Regions from separate parts of the Janthinobacterium sp. RA13 genome, predicted to be linked through region 2. Evidence: predicted binding sites of a transcription regulator. Region 2 holds the regulator's gene; the other holds the start of a gene.

Region 1 (11,691 bases), 1.5 Mb from region 2:
GGTCGGCAGGGAATCGGAGCTCATCGGGACACCTTTTCTTGTGGGGGAAGGGGTTTGCTGAAAAACGGCACGCGGCGCAGCCACAGGCGCAAGGCTTGCCAGTGAATGCGCGCCATCACGCCTAACGTCATCAGGGGGTAGCGCAGCAAGGCCCAGGCGATGGCGCCATCGCGCAGCGGCTGCGCCGTGCCGGACAAGCTCGTCTGCAGCAGCGGGCCGTCGAGGTCGTCGTAGTCGACTCTGGCCAGGTGGCGTTCGCCGTCCTGTTCGCTATTGCGCAGGAAACGGAAGCGATACCTCCCCTCCACCTTGCAAAACGGCGACACGTGGAAAATTTTCTTGGCGACCAGTTCGTTGCCATACGCGATGGCGCCGCCCTGTTCGAGCAGGTACAGATGGCGTTCGCCGAAGGTATTGCGCACATCGCAGACCACGGCGCGCAGCGCGCCATCCGGGCGGTGGCAAAACCAGAAACTGACGGGATTGAAGACATAGCCGAACATGCGCGGCATGGTTTGCAGCCAGATTTCGCCGCCCGCGTCCGACACGCCATGCTGGCGCAGCAAACCGTCGATCCAGTCCAGCAGCGGCGTCGCACCATCGCCGTGGTCGCTGTCGCGGAAGGACAGCACATTGGCGCCGTTGCGCGAAATCAACCTTGCAGGAAAATCGTGAGCACCCAGGCTGCGCAGGGGCAGGCGCAGATAAAACATGCCATAACTAAAAGCATGCGCACGCGGACGCAAGCGCGCATGGCGCACCAGTCCCAGGCACAGCTGCGGCTGCGGCTGCGACGGCTGCGTGGGATCACGCGGCATGGCCAAGCTCCGCCGCCGCCATGCCATTGAGTACTTGCGCCACGGCCAGGCCAGACTTCAAGCCGTCTTCATGGAAACCATAGCCCGTCCACGCGCCCGCGAACCACGTGTGCTGCGCGCCCTGGAAGCCGGCCAGGCGCGCCTGGGCGGCAATGGCCGCGCCATCGAACACGGGGTGGGCATACGAAAATTCGTCGATGATGCTGGCCGGAGCGGGCTCGTCGAGGGGATTGAGCGACACGATGACGGGCGTGGTAAAGGGCAAGGGTTGCAGCTGGTTCAGCAAATAATGCACGCACACTTGCGGCGCCTCGCCTTCCGCTACCGCCGGCCGTCCCTGGTAGTTCCAGGCCGACCAAGCCTTGCGGCGCTGCGGCAGGCAGGACGCATCCGTATGCAGCACAGCGCGATTCGGCTGGTAGCGCACGGCTTCGAGCACGGCGCGCTCGTCGTCGCGGATATCTCCCAGCAGGGCCAGCGACTGGTCGCTGTGGCAGGCGAGCACGACGTGATCGACATGCTCGACGCCGGCGGCCGTGTGCAGCTCGACCATGCGCGCGCCACCGTGCGGCTGGCGGCGCACGGCCAGCACGGGGCAAGCCAGGCGCTGCTGCGGGATACCTGCCAACAATTTTTTCACATACTCGCGCGAGCCGCCACGCACCGTGCGCCATTGCGGCCGGTCGCTCACTTGCAGCAAGCCATGGTTGTGGCAGAAACGGATGAACGTGGCCAAGGGAAAGGCCAGCATCTGGCGCGCCGGGCACGACCAGATGCAGGCGGCCATCGGCAGCAGATACCAGTGGCGAAATTCCTCGCCATAGCCGTGCAGGTCGAGAAATTCACCCAGCGGCATGGCCGGCGCCGGCACGCTGGCCGTCGCCAGGGCGCTGGCCTGGCGGTTGAAGCGCAGAATATCGCGCAGCATGCGCAGGAAGGCGGGGCGCAGCAGGTTGCTGCGCTGGGCAAACACGGTATCCAGGTTGGCGCCGGCCCATTCCAGCACGCGGGCATCGGACGCGGTGCCCAGTGGCATTTTGACGGAAAACGACATGTCGCTGTCGGCCGCCTCGACGCCGAGCTCGTCAAACAGTTGCACCAGGTTCGGATACGTGGCGTGATTGAATACGAGAAAACCCGTGTCCACGCCATGCGTGACGCCATCGAGCGTGACATCGACCGTATGGCTGTGGCCGCCAAAATAATCGCCCGCCTCGTACAAGGTGACGTCCTGGCCAGCTTGCGCCAGGCGATAGGCACACGACAATCCTGCGATTCCTGCTCCGACGACGGCAATTTTCATGAGTGCACCTGTATTAAGTTTGTCCTGGACAAATAAGACTCATGGATAATCGATGAAATATTGATTTATGTCAATGAGCGTCCTGAGCCGTTCAGAAACTTATACGTAGGCAATTCCTAATCGGATTCAGCTATTTGGTACGGGGCGGCGGAAGGCGTAAAATGCATGCCACGTTCTTCCGCAAGCGAGCAAAGCCACCCTGGTATGGATACTGACCTGCAACCTACTTCCGCCTTCAGCATCAGCGATGTCGAACGCGATACCGGACTGGCCAAGGAAACCTTGCGTGTGTGGGAGCGCCGCTACGCCTTTCCCCAGCCCCAGCGCGACGCCTTTGGCGAGCGCAGCTACCCGGCCGAGCAAGTGCAAAAATTGCGCATGGTCAAGCGCCTGCTGGACCTCGGATTTCGTCCGGGCAAAATCATGCAGCACAGCACCGTGCAACTGCAGCAGCTGGCCAGCGCCGGCAGCACGGCACCGTCGACGCCGGCGCCCCAGCTCGAACACTATCTGGCCCTGTGCCGCAGCCACCAGATGGAGGAACTGGGCGGCGCCCTGCGCCAGGCACTGGCCGTGCTGGGCCTGAAAGCGTTCACCATCGACGTCATCGCGCCGCTTACCGGCATGGTGGGCGAAGCGTGGGCTTGCGGCGAGCTGGCCGTGTATGAAGAGCATCTGTATAGCGAAACCTTGCAGACGGTGATGCGCCACGCCATTTTTTCCCTGCCGCAAGCGAGCAGCCCGTCCACGCGCACGCCGCGCATCGTCCTCAGTACCTTGCCGCAGGAGCGCCATGGCCTGGGCCTGCTGATGGCCGAGGCGCTGTGCGCGGCGGCCGGCGCCCATTGCATGTCGCTGGGGGTGGAAACGCCGCTGACGGACATCGTCGCGGCCGCCCGCGCGCAGCGGGCCGACATCGTCGCGCTATCGTTTTCCAGCGCCAGCAAGCAACGGCAGACGCGCGACAGCCTGCAGCAACTGCATGCAAGCTTGCCGCCAAGCATGGAATTGTGGGCCGGTGGACGCAGTCCCGTGTTGTACCGCCAGCCGCCGCCCTTTTTGCATGTGCTGGACTTGCGGCAAGTCGACGAAAGCATCGCCGACTGGCGCCGCCGCCATCAGGCGCTGGCCCTGCAAACCCATTGATCCCACTGGAAAGCGCGGCAACTGCGGCGATCTCCGTGGATAGCCGCGCAATGTTGCCAATCGAACAGTAAAGCATGAAGGGCCGGGCGCGCTCTGGTAGAATAGCCCGTAACACAGTGTCCGGCGCCGCCGGGCCTTAGGTCAGCACCCGCCACCACACATCCATGTTTAGTTTCTTCAAGAAAAAACCCATCGCTCCCGAGGCTGCGCCAGCCGAGCCCCTCGTCCTTCCCGCCGCCACGCCGCCTGCACCGCAGCCTGCCGCTGCGCCCCTGAGCGGCGCGCCGGCCGAGCTCGTGCCCGTGATCGTGGCCGCCGAACCCGAGAAAAAATCGTGGATGACGCGCCTGAAGGCGGGCCTGTCGAAAACCTCGAACACCTTGTCCGTGCTGTTTGTCGGCGCGAAGATCGACGACGCCCTGTACGAAGAGCTGGAAGCGGCCTTGCTGATGTCCGACGCCGGCATCGACGCCACGGAATTCCTGCTCACGGAATTGAAGAAAAAGGTCAAGGAAGACAAGCTGCTCGACGCGGCCGCCGTCAAGGCCGCCCTGAAAGTACTGCTGATCGACCTGCTCTCGCCGCTGGAAAAGCGCTTCGAGCTGGGCCGCCACAAACCGCTGGTGATGATGATTTCCGGCGTGAATGGCGCCGGCAAGACCACCACCATCGGCAAGCTGGCCAAGCACATGCAGTCGAACAACCAGTCCGTGCTGCTGGCTGCGGGCGACACCTTCCGCGCCGCCGCGCGCGAGCAGCTGATGGTCTGGGGCGAGCGCAACAACGTTACCGTGATTTCGCAGGAATCGGGCGACCCGGCCGCCGTGGCCTACGATTCCGTGCAATCGGCGAAAGCGCGCGGCATCGACGTGGTGATGGTCGACACGGCAGGACGCTTGCCGACGCAGTTGCACCTGATGGAAGAATTGAAGAAAATCAAGCGCGTGATCGGCAAAGGCATGGAAGGCGCGCCGCATGAAACCCTGCTCGTCATCGACGGCAACACGGGCCAGAACGCCCTCACGCAAGTGAAAGCGTTTGACGATGCGCTGCAGTTGAGCGGCCTGGTGATCACCAAGCTGGACGGTACGGCCAAGGGCGGCGTGCTGGCGGCGATTGCCCGCGTGCGTCCCGTGCCCGTGTATTTCATCGGCATCGGTGAGAAAATTGAAGACTTGCAGCCTTTCGTGGCTGCCGAATTTGTCGAAGCGCTGCTCGGATAAGCCCATACATGATTGAATTTCAGCACGTCTCCAAGCAATACTCCCCCGATGCCGTGGCGCTCAGCGACATTTCGCTCAGTATTGCCAAGGGCGAGCTGGTGTTCCTGGCCGGCCCGTCCGGCGCCGGCAAATCCACCTTGCTGAAAATGATCGCCGCCATGGAACGCCCCACGTCGGGCAAGCTGATCGTCAACGGCCAGGACATGGCGAAGATCAAGCCGGCCGGCGTGCCGTTTTTGCGCCGTAACATGGGCCTGATCTTCCAGCAGCAAAAATTATTGAACGACCGCTCCATCCTGGCCAACGTCATGCTGCCGCTGCTCGTCGTCGGCGCGCATAAAGTTGCCGCGGAACAGCGCGCGCGCGCCGCGCTCGACAAGGTGGGATTGCTGGACCGCGCCATGGCGCGTCCGCTGTCGCTGTCTGGCGGGGAGCAGCAGCGCGTGTCGATCGCGCGCGCCATCGTCAACCGGCCACAGATCATCCTGGCCGACGAACCGACGGCCAACCTGGACCGCGCCAGCGCCAACAAGGTGCTCGACGCCCTGAAAGCCTTCCACTCCGTGGGCGTGACTTGCCTCATTTCCAGCCATGACGAACAGATGCTCGACGCGGCCGCCCGCGTGATCCACCTGAAAAACGGCCAGCTGGTCGCCATCGACAAGGCCACGCAGGCGCCCGTCTTCGCGCCGCCCGATCCCGATTTCGCCCCTGGCCTGGACGACGGCGAAGGAGAACAGGCATGAGAGGCTGGTTCCGTCAACACCGCTTCGCGCTCGGTTCGGCGCTGATTCATTTGCGCAAATCGCCGGGCGGCTTTTTATTGAACGTCGTCGTCGTCGCCATCGCCCTGTCGCTGCCGTTCGCCGGCTTGACCATGCTCGACAATGTACGCCCGATGTCGGAACAGATGTCGGTCGACCCGGAAATCAGCGTCTTCCTGAAGATCGACACCCCGCGCGAGCAAGCCGTGGCGCTGGCCAGTTCCATGCGCAAGATCGTCGGCGAGCAAAAGGCGAAAATCGTCTTCATCCCCCGCGAACAGGCGCTCGACACCCTGAAAAACAAGAGCGGCCTGGCTGATGTGCTGAGCACCCTGGGCGACAATCCCTTGCCCGACAGCTATGTGCTGAAACTCGACGCCTTCAGCAGCGCCAGCGAAGCGCAGGACGTCGATGCCGTGGCGGAACAGTTGCGCCAGTTGCCAGGCGTGGAATCAGCGCAAGTCGATTCGGCCTGGGTCAAGCGCCTGGCGGCCCTGCTGGGCGTGCTGCGCCTGGTGCTGTTGCTGCTGGCCATTACTTTGGGCGTGGCCGTGATCGCTGTTGTCTTCAACACCATCCGCTTGCAAGTGATGCAGCAGCGCGATGAAATCAGCATCTCGAAACTGATCGGCGCCACCGACACCTTCATCCACCGCCCCTTCTATTACACAGGCGCCCTGCTGGGCCTGTGCGCCGGTGCGCTGGCCCTGGGCGCCGTGGCGCTGGCCTTGCAACCGCTCAATACCGCGATTGCCGAGTTTGCCCGCCTTTACGCGTCCGAATTCCAGCTGGTGCCGCTGGCGCCGCTGCCGATGGCCGGCTTGCTGGCCGTCAGCGCCGGCCTGGGCCTGATCGGCGCCTTCCTCTGCGTGCAGCGCCACCTGGCGCGCCTGAACTGACCTTCCCTCCCATGGCGGCGCTTCGGCACCGCCATGCGTCCCTGCACTGCTATCATCTTGATATTAAGCAAGTATTCTTAAGGTTCGCTTCAGCCAGAGGCCGTAGACTGATTACGTGTTCAAATCACTGTTCAGATGTATATCAAGCATTAAATCGCCATAGCATTTAGGCTATCAGGCCGATTAAATGTGCTGATTGGCACTCTCAAGCAGAGAGTGCTAATATAGGGACATACCAAAGGCAGAAGCGCCATGGACGCCAGATGAAGATGGTGCCGCGCTCTGCAAAGTGCAAGACCGAATACGCAAACAGACAACCGGACCACGTCGCGTGACGTGGCCAACTGGAACAAAGCAAGACTACGAGGGAGAAAACATGACTATGATGTCCGCAACGTCCGCATTGGTTCCGACCAAAAGTAATGCGCTGGGCCTCGGTTTCACTGGCAATCTGGGCAATATCGACGCCTATATTTCGGCCGTGAACCGCCTGCCCATGTTGACCCACGACGAAGAAATTTCGCTGGCGACACGCCTGCGTGAAAAAAATGACCTGGCCGCCGCGCAAGAACTGGTGCTGTCGCACCTGCGCCTGGTGGTTTCGATTGCCCGCGGCTACCTGGGCTATGGCTTGCCGCACGCCGACCTGATTCAGGAAGGTAATATCGGCTTGATGAAAGCCGTGAAACGTTTCGATCCGGACCAGGGCGTGCGCCTGGTGTCGTACGCCATGCACTGGGTGAAAGCCGAGATGCATGAATACATCCTGAAAAACTGGCGCCTGGTCAAGGTTGCGACGACGAAAGCGCAGCGCAAGCTGTTCTTCAACCTGCGCAGCCACAAGACGGGCCTGGACGCGATGACGCCGAAGCAGATCGATGCGCTGGCCAAGCTGCTCGACGTGAAGCGCGAAGAAGTGATCGAGATGGAAACGCGCTTGAGCGGCCGCGACATTGCGCTGGAATCGCCGACCGACGATGAAGACGACAAGTTTTCGCCGATCGCCTACCTGTCGTCGGAGCAAAGCGAGCCGACCAAGGTGCTGGAAGCGGAACAAGTGACGCGTTTGCAATCGGAAGGCCTGGAAACGGCCTTGAGCAAGCTCGACGCCCGTTCGCGCCGCATCATCGAAGCGCGCTGGCTGGCCAACGACGACGGTTCCGGCGCCACCCTGCACGCGCTGGCGGAAGAGTTCGGCGTATCGGCCGAGCGCATCCGCCAGATCGAAGTGGCGGCGCTGAAAAAAATGAAGGGCGCGCTGGCCGCCTGGGTGTAATCGAAAGCAATGCCGCAATGCAAAAGGCGCCGCAAGGCGCCTTTTAGTTTTACCACTGATATTTATCAACAGATAAACATTGTCAGCCCTTACGCTGCAGCCAGGCCCTTGACGAGGACTTCGGCAACCAATTCATTCAGATCCGCGCCGCGTTCCTTGGCCAGTGTCTGCAATTGCAAGACCAGATCGCTGTTCAGCTTGACGGCGAACGGCACCAGGCCCAGGGCCTGATCGCGCTTGCGCTGCTCGCGGCGGTCGACGACCACCGCTTCCTTACCGAATGCACCGGCGCCGGGAACATTCATCTTTCCCATCAGTTTCTTGGCATCGCTTTTGGCCAGGTCGGTTTTTTTCATGGTTGTTTCCTGATTTTCAAAACAGCCATTTTACGCAGTAATCGGCGCGCCGCGTGGCCGGCGCGTCAATTCATCGGCAGCACGCCAATAGTGCGCCTGAAAAATATCATTTTGTTACTATCATTTCATCCCGCGCGTGAACAAGCACGCCGGAACGCTCTACCTGAAAGGAAAAACATGCATTCTCTGACCCACTCTTATCGTAGCGTGCTGCGGCCCCTGTTCTTCGCCTGCCTGGCCGTGCTGGCCGGCTGCGGCGCGGCCGGCAGCGCCGGCGACGCGGAAAACACGCCGCGCAGCGTCACCCACGTGCTCTCGCCGGGCGAACAGGTCGCCATCACGGCCACCGATACCCTGAAACTCGAGCGCGTCAACGACAGCCGCTGCCGCAAGGGCGCCGTATGCGTGTGGAAAGGCTACGTCAGCTACAGTTTCAGTTTGCTCAACAGTGCAGGCGCCACCGACATCGTCCTGTCCGATTCCATGCCCGGCGCCGCCAGCTCCGTCACCGTCAACCACCTGACGTTTACCTTGCTCGACGTCGACCCGGCCACGCCGCCGGCCCTGAATGCGGCCGAGCCCACTTACCGGGTCAAGGTGAAAATCACGCAGGGCGCGCTGCCCCGCTAAACGCTGTGGCGCTGGCGGCTGTCGGCCGGCGCCTGTTCCCGGTCCAGCATGCCGTAATCGCGCACCACGGCGGCGATGCGCAGCCGGTAATCGTCAAACACGCCCTGCCTGCCGGCCGACTGCGCCGCGCGGTGCGCTTCCAGCTGCCGCCACCGCACCAGCGCCGCCTCGTCGCGAAAGAAGGATAGCGACAGCAATTTACCTGGCTCGCTCAGGCTGCTGAAGCGTTCGATGGAAATAAACCCATCCACTTCATCGAGCAAGGGCCGCAGGGACGCCGCCAGGTCCAGATAGTGCTGGCGCCCTTCGGCGCTGGGCCAGACTTCGAAAATCACGGCAATCATTTCATTTCTCCTGGGCTAAAGACAGGGATGCGGGCATTCAGCGACGGCAGGTAACGCCACGCCAGCGGCAGGCGTTGCAACGCATCGGTCCACGTCTGCAGGCAAGCCGTGGCGATGGTGTGCGCGATGGACTGGCCCGGACAACCGTGGCGGCCATGGCCAAAGCCCAACTCCGCATCGCCAGCGCTGGCCAGCACGACGACGATCATCTGCCCGGCCGGCACGCGCACGCCATGCAATTCCACGGCATCAGCCGTGTAGCGGCGCGTGTTGTGGATGGCCGGATCATTCCGGCTGACCTCGCGCAGCATGGCCGGCCATCGCTGGGGGGCGGCGCGCAGTGACGGCAGCAAGTCAGGCTGCGCGCGCAAAGCCACGATGGCATTGCCCAGCAAGCCGGCTGTGGCGTCGCAGGTCTGCGACAGCAAGCCCACGAGGTTGGCCAGCATGCCGCTCCCCATGGCATCGGTCTCGGCCACGATACTGGCCAGCAGGCTGCCGGGCCTCGCGTTGCCCTCGCGCAGCAAGTGGCCAAAACCTTGCAGCAGGGAATCGGCCGCCACTTGCGCGCCGGCCAGTTGTTTTCCATTGCTCAACGGCGACAGGCAAGCGACAAAATCTCGCGTCCAAACGGCCAGCGCCGGCCATTGCGCTGGCGCAAAGCCCAGCAAGTCCGCCATGGCGAACAGGGGCAGTTGAAAAATCGCATCGTTGAGCTGGGCGGCGCTGCCGGGAACATAATCACGGGCAAGATGCATCGCCCGCTCCTGCAGGCGCGCCAGATCCACCTGGCCCAGCGCGCGCGCCAGCACCTGTTTCGGCACGGCATGCCGCTCGCCATCGTTCATACGCACCAGTTCGGCAAAAATCGCGCCGCACGGCGTGCCAGCCAGAGTATCCGGTACAGGCTGTCCTGTCGGGCGCACGCGGCAAGCGGGATGCGCCAGCACGGCTTGCACGCCGGCCGCACCCGTCGCCAGCCAGCAGTCGAGTGAGGCCTGGAAACGCAGCGGCGGGCCATCCGCCAGGCGGCGATAGTAATCATATGGCGCCGCGTGGGTAACGGCGGCGAAAGGGTCGGCGGGGTCGATAACAAAGTCGGTGGACGGCATGCGCATTCCATTGCAGTGAGGGTGGGACACGAGTATGCTGGTCCTTCCACCACAACACTTCGCCCACGAACGAATCATGGATGACAAACTTCCCTCGGCCGACATGGGTCTGGCGCAACTGGCCGGCGCCATCGCCGAACCGGCCCGCGCGCGCATGCTGTGCAGCCTGCTCGACGGCCATGCGCGCACGGCCACGGAATTGGCCACGCTGGCCGAAGTGGGCGCCTCGACGGCCAGCGCCCATCTGAGCCGCTTGCGCGACGATGGTTTGCTGTCGATGGTGGCGCAGGGCAAGCACCGCTATTACCGCCTGGCCAGCACGGAGGTGGCGCGAGCGCTGGAAGCGCTGCTGGTGGTGGCCGGCGTGCCGGCGACGCCCTTTACGCCTTCCACGCCCGACCGCCTGCGCCATGCGCGCACCTGCTACGACCACATGGCCGGCACGGTGGCCGTCACCGTGCACGACCAGTTGCTCGCCCGAGGCTGGCTGCTCGATGATGGCGGTGGCGGAGAATATCGTTTGTCGGAAGCGGGCACGGCCGGCATGGCGGCGCTGGGCATCGACGTGCCGCAATTACACAAGCAGCGCCGCCGCTTCGCCTGTGCCTGCCTGGACTGGAGCGAGCGGCGTGCCCACCTGGGCGGCGCGCTGGGGGCCGCCATCTTGCAACTGGCCCTGCGCCAGCGCTGGGCCGAACGCGAACTCGACAGCCGCGCCCTGCGCCTCACGCCCGCCGGTGAACGGCGCCTGCTGGCCGCCTTTGGTGGTGGCTGAACGGCGCAGGCATTTTGTATCTCGGAAGCAACGAAAAAGATAAAAGTGTGCTTTTATCATTCTTTTCATTCATCATAGGCTGCGCCCTTGAGCGATCATTTTTTGGCCATGGAAAGAGTTCATCTTGAAAACAGTGTCATCCAGCACCTGCCATAACTGCAATACCGATGCGCCAGGCAACTTCTGCAGCGCCTGCGGCCAGACGACGACCCTGCACATGCCCAGCGCACGCGAATTCCTGCATGAATTCGTTGCCCATTATGTGGCGCTCGAAGGCAAGCTCTGGCGTACCCTGGCCCTGCTGCTGTTCCGTCCTGGCGCGCTGAGCAATGAATACATCGCGGGACGCCGCGTGCGCTACGTGGAACCGCTGCGCGTCTACCTGACCTTCAGCATCCTGTTCTTTGCCATCCTCAAGTTCAGCAGCCCCGACATGTTTCTCACCGTCCACGGCCAGCAAGCCCAGGCAAGCGCCCACGGCCCCCGTCAAACTCAGGAAAACAAACCATCACCTATACAGCTCAGCATCCTGGGCCAGACACCCACCCTGCCGCAGCAATGGCAAGACTTCGAGCAACTGCCCACGGCGGAGAAACAAAAACTCGTGGTGGACAGCTTTTACCATTACGCGCCGTACGCCATGTTTTGCCTGATGCCGCTGTTCGCCCTGTTCCTGAAAATCCTTTACCTGGGCAGCGGAAGGCGCTATGGCGAACATTTCCTGTTCGCCCTGCATGCGAATGCCTTCGCCTTCATCACGATGGCGCTGATGACCTTGATCCCCGTCAACATTATCCGCATCGCGCTCGGCGCCTGGCTGCTGGCCTATCTGCCCTGGGCCATGTGGCGCGTGTATCGAAGCGGCAAACTCGCCACCGTCTGCCGCTGGCTGGTATTGATGGCAGCCTACGGCATCGCCATGAGCCTGGCGATCCTGGCCTGCATCGCCATCGGCGTCATGCTGCGACATTAAGGGACGCGCCAGCGGCACCGTCTCGGGCTATCATCCTGCACGCTATCTTTTTTGGGATGCACGATGATTGCC
Region 2 (11,691 bases):
CGCGGGCCAGACGGACATGCTGATCGTCATGGCGAGAACCGGCGGCGAAGGCGCGGCCGGCATTTCCGCGTTTGCCGTGCCGGCGAACTTGCCCGGCATCGTGTATGGCAAGAAAGAAGAAAAGATGGGCTGGAACAGCCAGCCCACGCGCATCATCAGCTTCGACCAGGTGAAAGTGCCGGCTGCTAACTTGCTGGGTGCGGAAGGCGAAGGCTTTGCCATTGCCATGAAGGGCATCGACGGCGGACGCATCAATATCGCCGTGTGCTCGGTGGGTACGGCGCAGGCGGCCCTCACGCGGGCGCAGGTGTACATGAAGGAGCGCACGCAGTTCGGCCGCGAACTGGCGCAATTCCAGGCTCTGCAATTCAAGCTGGCCGACATGCTGACGGAACTGGTGGCGGCGCGCCAGATGGTGCGCCTGGCGGCCTGGAAACTGGACCAGGAAAGCCCGGACGCCACGGCGTATTGCGCCATGGCCAAACGTTTCGCCACGGATGTCGGTTTTAATGTGGCCAACGATGCGCTGCAATTGCACGGCGGCTACGGCTACATCCGCGAGTATCCGCTCGAGCGCCACGTGCGCGACACGCGGGTACATCAAATCCTGGAAGGGACGAATGAAATCATGCGCCTGATCGTCGCGCGAGCGATTTTGAAAGACGGCGCCACGGAGACCTTACGATGAGCAAAGTGTATACAAATTTACTGCTGGAACGCCGTGGCCACACGGCCCTGGTGACCCTCGACAACCCGCCAGCCCACACGTGGACCCTGGCCAGCCTGAACGCGCTGACGCAGCTGGTGGCCGACCTGAATGCCGATCCGGACGTGTATGCGCTGGTGATCACGGGTGGCGGCGCCAAGTTCTTCTCGGCCGGTGCGGATCTGAAAGTGTTTGCCGACGGCAATAAGGACACGGCGTTCGCCATGGCCGCCGCCTTTGGCGAGGCCTTCGAGGCGCTGTCCGCGTTTCGCGGCGTCAGCATCGCCGCCATCAATGGCTATGCCATGGGTGGCGGGCTCGAGTGCGCGCTCGCTTGCGACATCCGCATCGCCGAAGAACACGCGCAGATGGCCTTGCCGGAAGCGTCGGTCGGCTTGCTGCCGTGCGCGGGCGGCACGCAGCATTTGCCGTGGCTGGTGGGCGAAGGCTGGGCCAAGCGCATGATTTTATGTGGCGAGAGAGTCGATGCGGCGAAGGCCCTGGCCATCGGCCTGGTCGAGGAAGTCGTGCCAACCGGCAAGGCTGCCGCCACGGCGCTGGCCCTGGCCGCCAAGGTGGCGCGCCAGAGCCCCAGCAGCGTGACGGCGTGCAAGACCCTGATCCAGGGCGCGCGCAGCCATCCGCTGGTCAATTCCTTGCCCGACGAGCGCACCCTGTTCCTCGGTCTGTTCGATACGCAAGACCAGAAAGAGGGCGTGCAAGCGTTCCTGGAAAAACGTCCGGCGGAGTGGAAGAATGGTTGAGACCGTCAAGATAGAAGAACGCGACTGTCCCGGCGGCATGAAGCTGGGCGTCATCACCCTCGACGCGCCAAAGTCGCTGCACGCCCTGACCCTGGACATGATACGTGCCATCGATGGCGCCCTCGTGCGCTGGGCCAGTGACGCTGCCATCGCCTGCGTGGTGCTGCAATCGTCGACCGACAAGGCCTTCTGTGCCGGCGGCGACGTGCGCAGCCTGCGCACGGCCGTGGTCGAGCAGCCGGATGTCGTGCCGAACCCGCAGGCGCTGGCCTTCTTTGCCGAGGAATACCGGCTCGACCACCGCATCCATACGTACGTGAAACCGTTGCTGGTATGGGGCGGCGGCATCGTCATGGGCGGCGGGCTGGGCCTGATGGCGGGCGCCAGCCACCGTGTCGTGACGGAAAGCACGCGCATCGCCATGCCGGAAATTACGATCGGCCTGTTCCCGGACGTGGGCGGCAGCTGGTTCCTGGGCCGCATGCCGGGGCGCAGCGGACTGTTCCTGGGGCTGACGGGGGCGCCGATGAACGCGGCCGACGCCCTGTTCACCGGTCTGGGCGACTATTTCCTGCGCCAGGAAGAGCGCGCCATGGTGCTCGACTCTCTGGCGCTGGCGCAATGGCAAGCCAGCCCGCAAGCGAACAGCGAGCAGCTGAATCGCCTGCTGCGCGGCTTCTCGGCGCCGGCATCCATGCTGCCCGTCTCGGAAGTGCGCGCCAACTTCGACGCCATCGCCGTGCTGACGCAAGCGCCCACCTTGCCTGAAGTGGTGGCGGCCATTGCCGCGTATGACGGCGATTCGGCGTGGTTGCAAAAGGCGGCTCACTCGCTGGACAAGGGCGCGCCCACTTCGGCCGCCTTGGTGTGGGCCATGCGTGAACGCACACGCCACATGAGTCTGGCGCAAGTGTTCCAGCTGGAACTGACCGTGGCGGTGCAGTGCTGCGCCCATGCCGATTTCCGCGAAGGCGTGCGCGCCTTGCTGATCGACAAGGACAACGCGCCGCAGTGGCAGCCGGCCAGCCTGGCCGAGGTCAGCGATGCGTACCTCAATGAATACTTCACGGCGCCGTGGACACAGCATCCATTGGCCGATTTACCCATTTAAACATTTAAGTAGTGCATAAAAATGCTCAGGGCTAGGCGCCTTGCCGAAGGCAGTACGACTAGTACGACGAGGCAAGGCAACAACGCCATGGGCTTTTTTAGGCGCTACAGGAGACATACATGCAACATATCGCTTTCATCGGCTTGGGCAACATGGGCGCGCCGATGGCCCGCAATCTGGTGGCCGCCGGCTTCCACGTGTCCGTGTTCGACCTGGCGCCGGCGGCAGTGGCGTCCCTCGTTGAGGCGGGCGCCACGGCGGCTGCGTCCGCCAGCGCGGCCGTGCAGACGGCCGACGCCGTCATCACCATGTTGCCAGCCAACAAGCACGTGCAGGAACTGTACCTGGCGGCCGGCGGCGTGCTGGACTCGGCCAAGCCCGGTGCCTTGTTCATCGATTGCAGCACCATTGCGGCCGATGTGGCGCGCCAGGTAGCGCAAGCGGCTGGCGAGCGCGGCTTTGCCATGATCGATGCGCCCGTCTCGGGCGGCACGGCGGGCGCGGCGGCCGGCACCCTGACCTTTATCGTCGGCGGTAGTGTAGCGGCCTTGCAGCAGGCGCGGCCTTTGCTGGAAAAGATGGGCAAGAACATCTTCCATGCGGGCGAGGCGGGCGCGGGCCAGGTGGCGAAGATTTGCAACAACATGCTGCTGGGGATCTTGATGGCGGGGACGGCCGAGGCGCTGAACCTGGGCGTGGCGCATGGCCTGGACCCGAAAGTGTTGTCCGATATCATGGCCAAGAGTTCGGGCCGCAACTGGACCCTGGAAGTGTACAACCCGTGGCCCGGTGTCATGGACGGCACGCCTGCTTCGCGCGATTACACGGGCGGCTTCGGCACGGCGCTGATGCTGAAAGACCTGGGCCTGGCGCAGCAGTCGGCCCTGTCGGCGAACGCGCCCACGCCCTTGGGCGGGCTGGTGCGGCAGTTGTACCAGATGCATGCGCAAGCCGGTTATGCGCAGCAGGATTTCTCTAGCATCGTGCAAATGTTGCAGCCGGGCTTGAATAAACCCGTTTGAGGAATTTTGGGCAAAAAAAAGCCCGCTGGTAAAAGCGGGCTAAATCCAATTCTTGGAAGAGTTGGAGGAGACAGATGCATTATGCTGCATCGCCACATATAACTCCAATTTATCTTTGGAATATCAACTATAGATTTCCGTGATATCTCTTCCCGGTAGCCGCGCAGCGGCTACCGTTGCCGCCACTCAGGCCGGATTGCAAACGATCTGCACCGTCGTCACATTCGCTTCGCCCATGGTGCCGCCGCCTGTACCTGGCTGTACCGTGCACTTCAGCCCCTTTGGCTGGGTTTCGGAGACGCTGATGCCATAGGTGTCGCCATAGGCGACCGAGCCGGACATGGTAAAGGTCGTGGCATCCTTGGCCACCGTTGTTGTCGTACTGCCGTTAATCAGCACCAGGCCGTCCACCGTCAGGCCGGAAACCGTGCCGCCCACGGTATATTTGTTTTGCGAGCAAGTAACCGCGGCGCTGATATTGATGTAATGGCCAGCCGAACCGGAACCACCGCTGATGCCGCAAGTCATGTGGGCTGGTTGTTTATTGACGGTGATGTTGTAGTCGGTGCCATAGTCGATGCGCTTGCCGAAGGTAAACGACGTTTTGCCCGCAGGAACCGGCAGGGTGTCGCTGCCGTTGGCCAGGATCAGTCCTTCATTGTTCAAGCCTGTGATGGTGCCGCTGACATCATACGAGGCCTTGCCGCCGCAAGCGGCCAGTCCCAGGGTCAGCAGCAGTGCGGCGAGTGGGCGCAAGCAGGATAACTTCATGTATTTCTCCAAAAAATAGGTGACGGATCGCAAGGATTACTGCGGCGTGCAGTCAAGTGTGGCCGCGGTCGTGGCGGTGGAGCCCATCGTGCCGACCGTATCGCTGCCGTCCGCACTGCTGGAACCCTGGAAGCGGCACTTCAGGCCCGTTGGCTGAGCCAGTATGGAAATGCCGTACGCGGCGCCGTCATCAACACTTGCGAATTCGTAGGCGGTGGCGCCAGCCAGCAGGGTGGTGCCGTTGGGGCCCATCACCAGACGCAAGCCATCGGCGCTCAGGCCCGTGACCGTGCCGCGAAGCGGGTAGGTATTGGTCTTGCAGATCACCTGGGCCGTGGTCACAGAGTAGCTCGATGCCTTGCCGACGCCATTGATAATCGTGCAAACGGCGCCCTTGGGCTGTTGCGCGATGGTGATGTCGTAGCGGTCATCGTTCTTGACCAGCTTGGTGAAAACAAACTGGCCCTGGCCCGCAGGGACCGGCAAGCGTTCCCCGTCATTCTGGAGAATCAGGCCATCCTTGGCCAGACCGCCAACCGTGCCTTGCAGATACAGGTTGCCGCCGCTGCCGCCGCAGGCTGCCAGTGTGGCGGCGCAAGCCGCCGCCAGCATCGAGCGCAGGTACAAATTTTTCATACAGTCTCCAAAACGAATTAGGTTGGGTAGCGCAACGCGGACGCTGGCGCCGCATTGGAATGGCGCCTATTTTAGTCTATCTGGCAAGCTGAATGATCTTGCCTTGTATCACCCTGTAACAATTTTTCGCCGGGAAGCGCTGGCCCGGCCCCATTTCACGGGGGCGCAGCCATGCCGGCGGCGGCGATCGGTGCGACAATAGCTATACCCTGCGCACTGTGACGCAGCATCCCATTGTGAGTCCCATGTCCCTTGCTCCTGTAAAACCCGCCGTGCCGCCCAAGGCCATCCTCTTCGACCTCGACGATACCTTGTGGCCCATCGCGCCCGTGATTGCCGCCGCCGAAACCCTGCTGCACGACTGGCTGGCCACGCATGCACCCAAGGTGGCGCAGCAGTTTTCCATCGAGCTGCTGCGCCGGCACCGTCTGGCCATGCTCAATGAACAACCGCATTTCCATGGCAACCTGATCGAGTTGCGCCGCGCGGGCCTGCTGGCCGCCTTCGAGGCGGCCGGCGAGGATCCCGCCCTGGTCGACGGCGCCATCGCGCAGTTCCTTGCGGCCCGTCATCGCGTCCAGCCATATGACGACGTCTTGCCGGGCCTGGCCTGGATGGGCCAGCGCATGCTGGTCGGCTCCATCTCGAATGGCAATGCGGACCTTGAAATTATCGGCCTGGCGCAGCATTTCAAGGTATCGATCGCCGCCAGCGACTTTGGCGTGGCCAAGCCCGACGCCAGCATCTTCCTGGCCGCTTGCGCAGCGCTGGACGTGGCGCCCCATGAAGCCGTGTATGTCGGCGATGATCTGTATTTCGATGTGACGGGAGCGCAGGGAGCGGGCATGCGTGCCGTGTGGATGAACCGCAAGGGCAGCGATGCCCACCTGGCCGCCGGCGTGCAGCCCGACGCCATCTGCGCCAACTTTGATGAATTGCTGTTGTGGTTGCAGGAGCAACTGGAAGATTGATCGCCGCAGGACGGGCGAACGTGCATAATAGGCGCTGTTGCTGCACGTTCGGCCGCTTTCGTTGCCGCTTGCTTAACAAAACACTTGCTTAAATAAAACACCATGCAACTCGATACACGTGCCCAAACACTGCTGAAAGCCCTGGTCGAGCGATATATCGCCGACGGCCTGCCGGTCGGTTCGCGCGCCTTGTCGAAAATTTCCGGCCTCGACCTGTCGCCGGCCACGATCCGCAACATCATGGCTGACCTGGAAGAGCTCGGTTATGTCTCCAGTCCGCACACCTCGGCCGGACGCATCCCCACGCCGCGCGGCTACCGCATCTTTGTCGACACCTTGCTGACCGTGCGGCATCTGGACGAGCACATGGTGGAGTCGCGCATGCGCCTGCAGACGCCGCAGCCGCAAAAAACCATCGCCAACGCGGCGCAGATGTTGTCGTCGCTGTCGCAGTTTGCCGGCGTCGTGCTCAGCCCGCGGCGCGAATCCGTGTTCCAGCAAATCGAATTCTTGCGCCTGTCCGAAAAACGCATCCTGCTCGTCATCGTCGCTCCCGGCGGCGACGTGCAGAACCGTCTATTGCTGACGGAGGCCGACTATACGCCGGCGCAACTGGTGCAATCGGCCAACTATATCAACCAGAATTATGGCGGCCTGTCCTTCGACGCCGTGCGCGTGCGCCTGCAGGGCGAGCTGCGCCAGTTGCGCGACGACATGGGCAGCCTGATGCAGGCGGCCGTGGAAGCGGGCAGTGAAGCGATGGCCGACCATAGCGACGACATGGTGATTTCCGGCGAGCGCAACTTGCTCAGCGTGAGCGATCTGTCATCGAATATGCATTCGCTGCGCCAGATGTTCGACATGTTCGAGCAAAAGACGGGCTTGATGCAGTTGCTCGACGTGTCGAGCAAGGCGACGGGCGTGCAGATTTTCATCGGCGGCGAATCGAACCTGGTGCCGATGGATGAGATGAGCGTGGTGACGGCGCCGTATGAAGTCAACGGCAAGATCGTGGGAACGCTGGGAGTGATCGGGCCGACGCGCATGGCTTACGAACGCGTCATCCCGATTGTCGATATCACGGCCAAGTTGCTGTCAAGCGCGCTCAGCCATCATTGATCGTACTGCCTGACGCGCCAGCCGCTCCGTGGGACCGGCAAGCGTGGATCAGGCGGTTTTGTGCGGGCAAGCTGTCTTGGTGCAGTTGCCGTAGATGGCCAGGGCGTGTTCGGCGATCTTGAAGCCGCGCTCCTCGGCCACTTTTTGCTGGCGGATTTCGATTTCTTCGTCGAAGAATTCTTCGACCCGGCCACAGTCGAGGCACACCAGGTGGTCGTGGTGGGAGCCTTCGTTGAGCTCGAAAATCGCCTTGCCGGTTTCAAAATGGTTGCGGTTGAGCAAGCCAGCCTGTTCGAATTGCGTCAGGACGCGGTAGACAGTTGCCAAACCGACATCCATATTGTCGGCCAGCAGAATTTTATACACGTCTTCCGCGGTCAGGTGGCGTACCGGGCTACTCTGGAAGATATCGAGTATCTTCAGCCGTGGCAGGGTGGCTTTCAGGCCGCTTGCCTTGAGATCACTAGGATTGTTACTCATGTTTGTTGCTCGTATGTGGGTCAGGTGCTTTATCATATAGCGTTTTGTCGGGGAGTGCCAAAATATGCTTTTTTTTGGCGGGCCGGTCACTCCTGGCGTTTTGTTCATCCAATTGAGGTCATTTATGCGCGTAACACCGGCTGTATTGCCATCTCTCTGGCACCGTATTTCATTTCGAGCACCAGTCGTGGCAGGCATGGTCTGTGTCGCGCTGGCCATGTCCGGCTGCGCCAGCCGTGGCATTCTGGGCGAAAAGCCGGCAGCTGCTCAAAAAGAAGGCAAGGAACTGGTCCCCGAACAGGGCGCACAAACGACCACCATCACGCCGCTGCAAAAATTCATGTGGTTTTTCTCGCCCTACCGTCCTGACATTCAACAAGGCAACTTTGTCTCCGAAGAGATGCTGGCCCAGTTGAAAGTGGGCATGACGCGCGACCAGGTGCGTTTCGTCCTCGGCACCTCGCTGCTGACCGATATCTTCCATGCCGACCGCTGGGATTACCCGTTCCGCCTGGCCCGGGGCAGTGGCGAAACCACCAGCAGCCGCGTGGTCGTGTACTTCGGCAAGGATGGCAAAGTGGAACGTTTTGAAGGCGGCAACTTGCCGACAGAGAAAGAATACATCGACCGCATCGCCGGTCCGTCGCCATTCGCCAAGGTTGCCAAGGCTGACGCGCCTGCCGCCGCCCTGCCATCGCCCGTGGCGCCAAGCGCCGTGCCGGTGCCGGCCGATGCCGCGCCAGCCATTCCTGTGAGCAAGCCTGCGCTTGTACCTGCACCTGCAACGGCGCCTGCCGCCGAGCCTGCACCTGCACCTGCTGCCGAACCCACCAAATAAGTTGTTGTAAGAGAATAAAATGACTGAACTGAAAATTGCCATCGCTGGCGCCAGCGGCCGTATGGGCCATATCCTGATCGAAGCCGTCAGCAACGCGCCTGACGCTGTTCTCGCTGGCGCGCTCGACCGCGCTGGTTCGCCGTCCGTCGGCCAGGATGCCGCCGCCTTTCTCGGTAAACCTGCCGGCGTGCTGATCGAGTCAAGCCTGGCCACCGGCCTGGCCGGCGCCGATTACCTGATCGACTTCACGCGTCCCGAAGGCACTTTGCAGCACCTGGCGTATTGCGCCGAGCACGGCATCAAGATGATCATCGGCACCACCGGTTTCGATGACGCTGGCAAGGCCGCCATTGCCGCCGCCGCCGAAAAGACGGCCATCATGTTCGCGCCGAACATGAGCGTGGGCGTGAACGTCACCATGAAGCTGCTGGAACTGGCCGCGAAAAGCCTGTCCGAAGGCTACGACATCGAGATCATCGAAGCCCATCACCGCCACAAGGTCGATGCGCCGTCGGGCACGGCCCTGCAAATGGGCGAAGTGGTGGCCGGCGCCCTGGGCCGCGACTTGAAGGAATGCGCCGTGTACGGCCGTGAAGGCGTGACGGGCGAACGCGACCCGTCGACCATCGGCTTTGCCACCATCCGCGGCGGCGATATCGTCGGCGACCATACGGTGCTGTTTGCCGGCATCGGCGAGCGCATCGAGATCAGCCACAAGTCGAGCAGCCGCGTCACCTACGCCCACGGCGCCCTGCGCGCCGCGCGTTTCCTGGCCGACAAGCCGACCGGCCTGTTCGACATGCAGGACGTGCTGTCGCTGAAGAACTGAGGAAGCTATGGCCACTGCCATCCTGAATGGAAAAGACATCACCGACGTAGCGAGCTTTCACGCGCAATGCGTGCCAGCCTTCGGTTTCCCCGCGTTTTACGGCAACAGCATGGATGCCTGGGTCGATTGCCTCAGTTATCTGCGCGACGACGAAAACATGACGCAGTTCCGTTTGAAACCAAACGAAGTGCTCGACATCGTTGTGCAGGATGCGGAAGCGATGAAGGCGCAAGTGCCGGACTTGCTGGAAGAAATCACGTTCTGTATCGCCGGCATCAATGAGCGCTATGAGGATTATGGCGAGAAGCCGGCGTTGAAATTGACGCTGAAGTAATTCCGGGGGCAGTCGCTTCGCGATCGGAATGCGCCCGATTCGGGCGCATTCCCCCTCAGGGTCCGACCCCAGCCGTTCCGCCGTTGGGGTGAGTTACACCACCTTGCGCTCGCGCAAGCCGTCAATCTCCGTACTGTCCAATCCCAGCCATTGCTGCAGCACTTCCTGCGTATGCTGCCCCAGCAATGGTGGCGGCAAGCGGTATTGCACCGGCGAGCTTGAGAGGCGCACGGGATTGGCTACCAGCGCCACCGTGCCCGCCGTGGGATGCGGCATCTCCACTTTCAAGCCACGCGCCACCACTTGCGGGTCGGCAAAGACCTGGTCGATGCGGTTGACGGGACCGCACGGCACGGCTTGCGCCTCGAAGGCGCTGATCCACTCGGCCGTCGTGCGCATGACCGTGGCCTGGCGCATCAGGGGGATCAGGATGGACCGGTTTGCCACGCGCTGCGGATTGGTGGCAAAACGTTCGTCCAGCGCCCATTCCGGGTGGCCGGCGACGGCGCAAAAGCGCGAGAATTGCCCGTCATTGCCGATCGCCAGAATCATGTCGCCATCGGCCGTAGGAAAATCCTGGTAGGGCACGATGTTCGGATGCGCATTGCCCATACGCTGCGGCACTTTGCCGCCGCACAGGTAATTGGCGGCCTGGTTGCCCAGCGCCGCTACTTGCACGTCGAGCAAGGCCAGGTCGATATGCTGGCCCAGGCCCGAGCGTTCCCGTTCGGCCAGCGCCGCCTGCACGGCGATGGTGGCGTACAGGCCCGTCAGGATGTCCGTCTGCGCCACGCCCACTTTTTGCGGCCCGGCACCGGGCTGGCCATCGGGTATGCCCGTGATGCTCATCAAGCCGCCCATGCCCTGGATCAAAAAGTCATAGCCGGCGCGCGCCGCGTACGGCCCATCCTGGCCAAAGCCCGTGATGGAGCAGTAGACGAGGCGAGGATTGAGCGCCAGCAAACTGGCCGCGTCCAAACCATATTGCTTCAAGCCATCGAGCTTGAAATTTTCCAGCAGCACGTCCGATTCGGCCGCCAGCTTGCGCACCAGCGCTTGCCCTTCAGGGGCGGCCAGGTCGATGCACAGCGAGCGCTTGTTGCGGTTGGCACACTGGAAATAGGCGGCCTCGGCAGTATCACGGCCGTCCTCGTCTTTCAGGTACGGCGGGCCCCAGGAGCGCGTGTCGTCGCCGCGGCCCGGCTGTTCAACCTTGACGACGTCCGCACCGAGGTCGGCCAGCATTTGCCCGGCCCAGGGGCCGGCCAGCACGCGCGACAGGTCGAGCACGCGCAAGCCGACCAGCGGCGCGGGCCGCAGGGTGGAAGCCAAGGCGTCCATTAGTTGAAGGCGGCGATGCCGGTGATGGCGCGGCCGATGATCAGCGCGTGCACATCGTGCGTGCCTTCATAGGTGTTGACCACTTCCAGATTGACCAGGTGGCGGATGACGCCGAACTCGTCGGAAATACCGTTGCCGCCCATCATGTCGCGCGCTACGCGGGCAATATCGAGCGCCTTGCCGCAGCTGTTGCGTTTCATGATCGAGGTGATTTCCACGGCGGGCGAACCTTCATCCTTCATGCGGCCCAGGCGCAAGCAGCCTTGCAAGCCCATGGTGATTTCCGTCAGCATGTCGGCCAGTTTCTTTTGCACCAACTGGTTCGCGGCCAGCGGACGGCCGAATTGCTGGCGGTCCATCGTGTACTGGCGCGCCTTCAGGTAGCAGTCTTCGGCCGCGCCCAGCGCGCCCCAGGCGATGCCGTAGCGGGCGCTGTTCAGGCAGGTGAACGGGCCCTTCAGGCCGCGCACGTCGGGGAAGGCGTTTTCTTCAGGGCAGAACACTTCATCCATGACGATTTCGCCGGTGATGCTGGTGCGCAAGCCGACCTTGCCGTGGATTTCCGGCGCCGACAGGCCTTTCCAGCCTTTTTCCAGCACGAAGCCGCGGATCGCGCCTTCATCGTCCTTGGCCCAGACGACGAACACGTCGGCGATCGGGCTGTTGGTGATCCACATCTTCGCACCCGACAAGCTATAGCCGCCCGGCACCTTGCGCGCGCGCGTGACCATGCTGCCAGGATCGGAGCCGTGGTTTGGTTCCGTCAGGC

Evidence for each region. Region 2 encodes HrcA, which represses chaperone genes, less so after heat shock. Its sites were predicted from a motif close to TTAGCACTCNNNNNNNNNGAGTGCTAA; they were not measured.
Region 1: a site for HrcA is predicted at 6,350-6,376, ahead of rpoH (RNA polymerase sigma factor RpoH). Genes of this name have one in related genera too.

What each region holds. Positions count from the first base shown of each region.
Region 1 covers NZ_JQNP01000001.1:5,256,924-5,268,614, reverse strand. The annotation lists gene FG13_RS23385 (SAM-dependent methyltransferase) at 1-24, opposite strand, end outside; gene FG13_RS23380 (DUF1365 domain-containing protein) at 21-818, opposite strand; gene FG13_RS23375 (NAD(P)/FAD-dependent oxidoreductase) at 808-2,121, opposite strand; gene FG13_RS23370 (MerR family transcriptional regulator) at 2,287-3,267, shown strand; gene ftsY (signal recognition particle-docking protein FtsY) at 3,432-4,490, shown strand; gene FG13_RS23360 (cell division ATP-binding protein FtsE) at 4,499-5,236, shown strand; gene ftsX (permease-like cell division protein FtsX) at 5,233-6,153, shown strand; gene rpoH (RNA polymerase sigma factor RpoH) at 6,536-7,429, shown strand; gene FG13_RS23345 (hypothetical protein) at 7,519-7,785, opposite strand; gene FG13_RS23340 (hypothetical protein) at 7,963-8,415, shown strand; gene FG13_RS23335 (antibiotic biosynthesis monooxygenase family protein) at 8,412-8,759, opposite strand; gene FG13_RS23330 (cytochrome P450) at 8,756-9,871, opposite strand; gene FG13_RS23325 (ArsR/SmtB family transcription factor) at 9,948-10,646, shown strand; gene FG13_RS23320 (DUF3667 domain-containing protein) at 10,780-11,619, shown strand; gene FG13_RS23315 (ABC transporter ATP-binding protein) at 11,683-11,691, shown strand, end outside.
Region 2 covers NZ_JQNP01000001.1:3,765,358-3,777,048, reverse strand. The annotation lists gene FG13_RS16800 (acyl-CoA dehydrogenase family protein) at 1-688, shown strand, start outside; gene FG13_RS16795 (enoyl-CoA hydratase) at 685-1,470, shown strand; gene FG13_RS16790 (enoyl-CoA hydratase/isomerase family protein) at 1,463-2,581, shown strand; gene mmsB (3-hydroxyisobutyrate dehydrogenase) at 2,701-3,603, shown strand; gene FG13_RS16780 (hypothetical protein) at 3,790-4,374, opposite strand; gene FG13_RS16775 (hypothetical protein) at 4,411-5,010, opposite strand; gene FG13_RS16770 (HAD family hydrolase) at 5,256-5,981, shown strand; gene hrcA (heat-inducible transcriptional repressor HrcA) at 6,084-7,100, shown strand; gene fur (ferric iron uptake transcriptional regulator) at 7,149-7,580, opposite strand; gene FG13_RS16755 (outer membrane protein assembly factor BamE) at 7,777-8,418, shown strand; gene dapB (4-hydroxy-tetrahydrodipicolinate reductase) at 8,438-9,247, shown strand; gene FG13_RS16745 (barstar family protein) at 9,255-9,581, shown strand; gene FG13_RS16740 (CaiB/BaiF CoA transferase family protein) at 9,675-10,922, opposite strand; gene FG13_RS16735 (acyl-CoA dehydrogenase) at 10,922-11,691, opposite strand, start outside.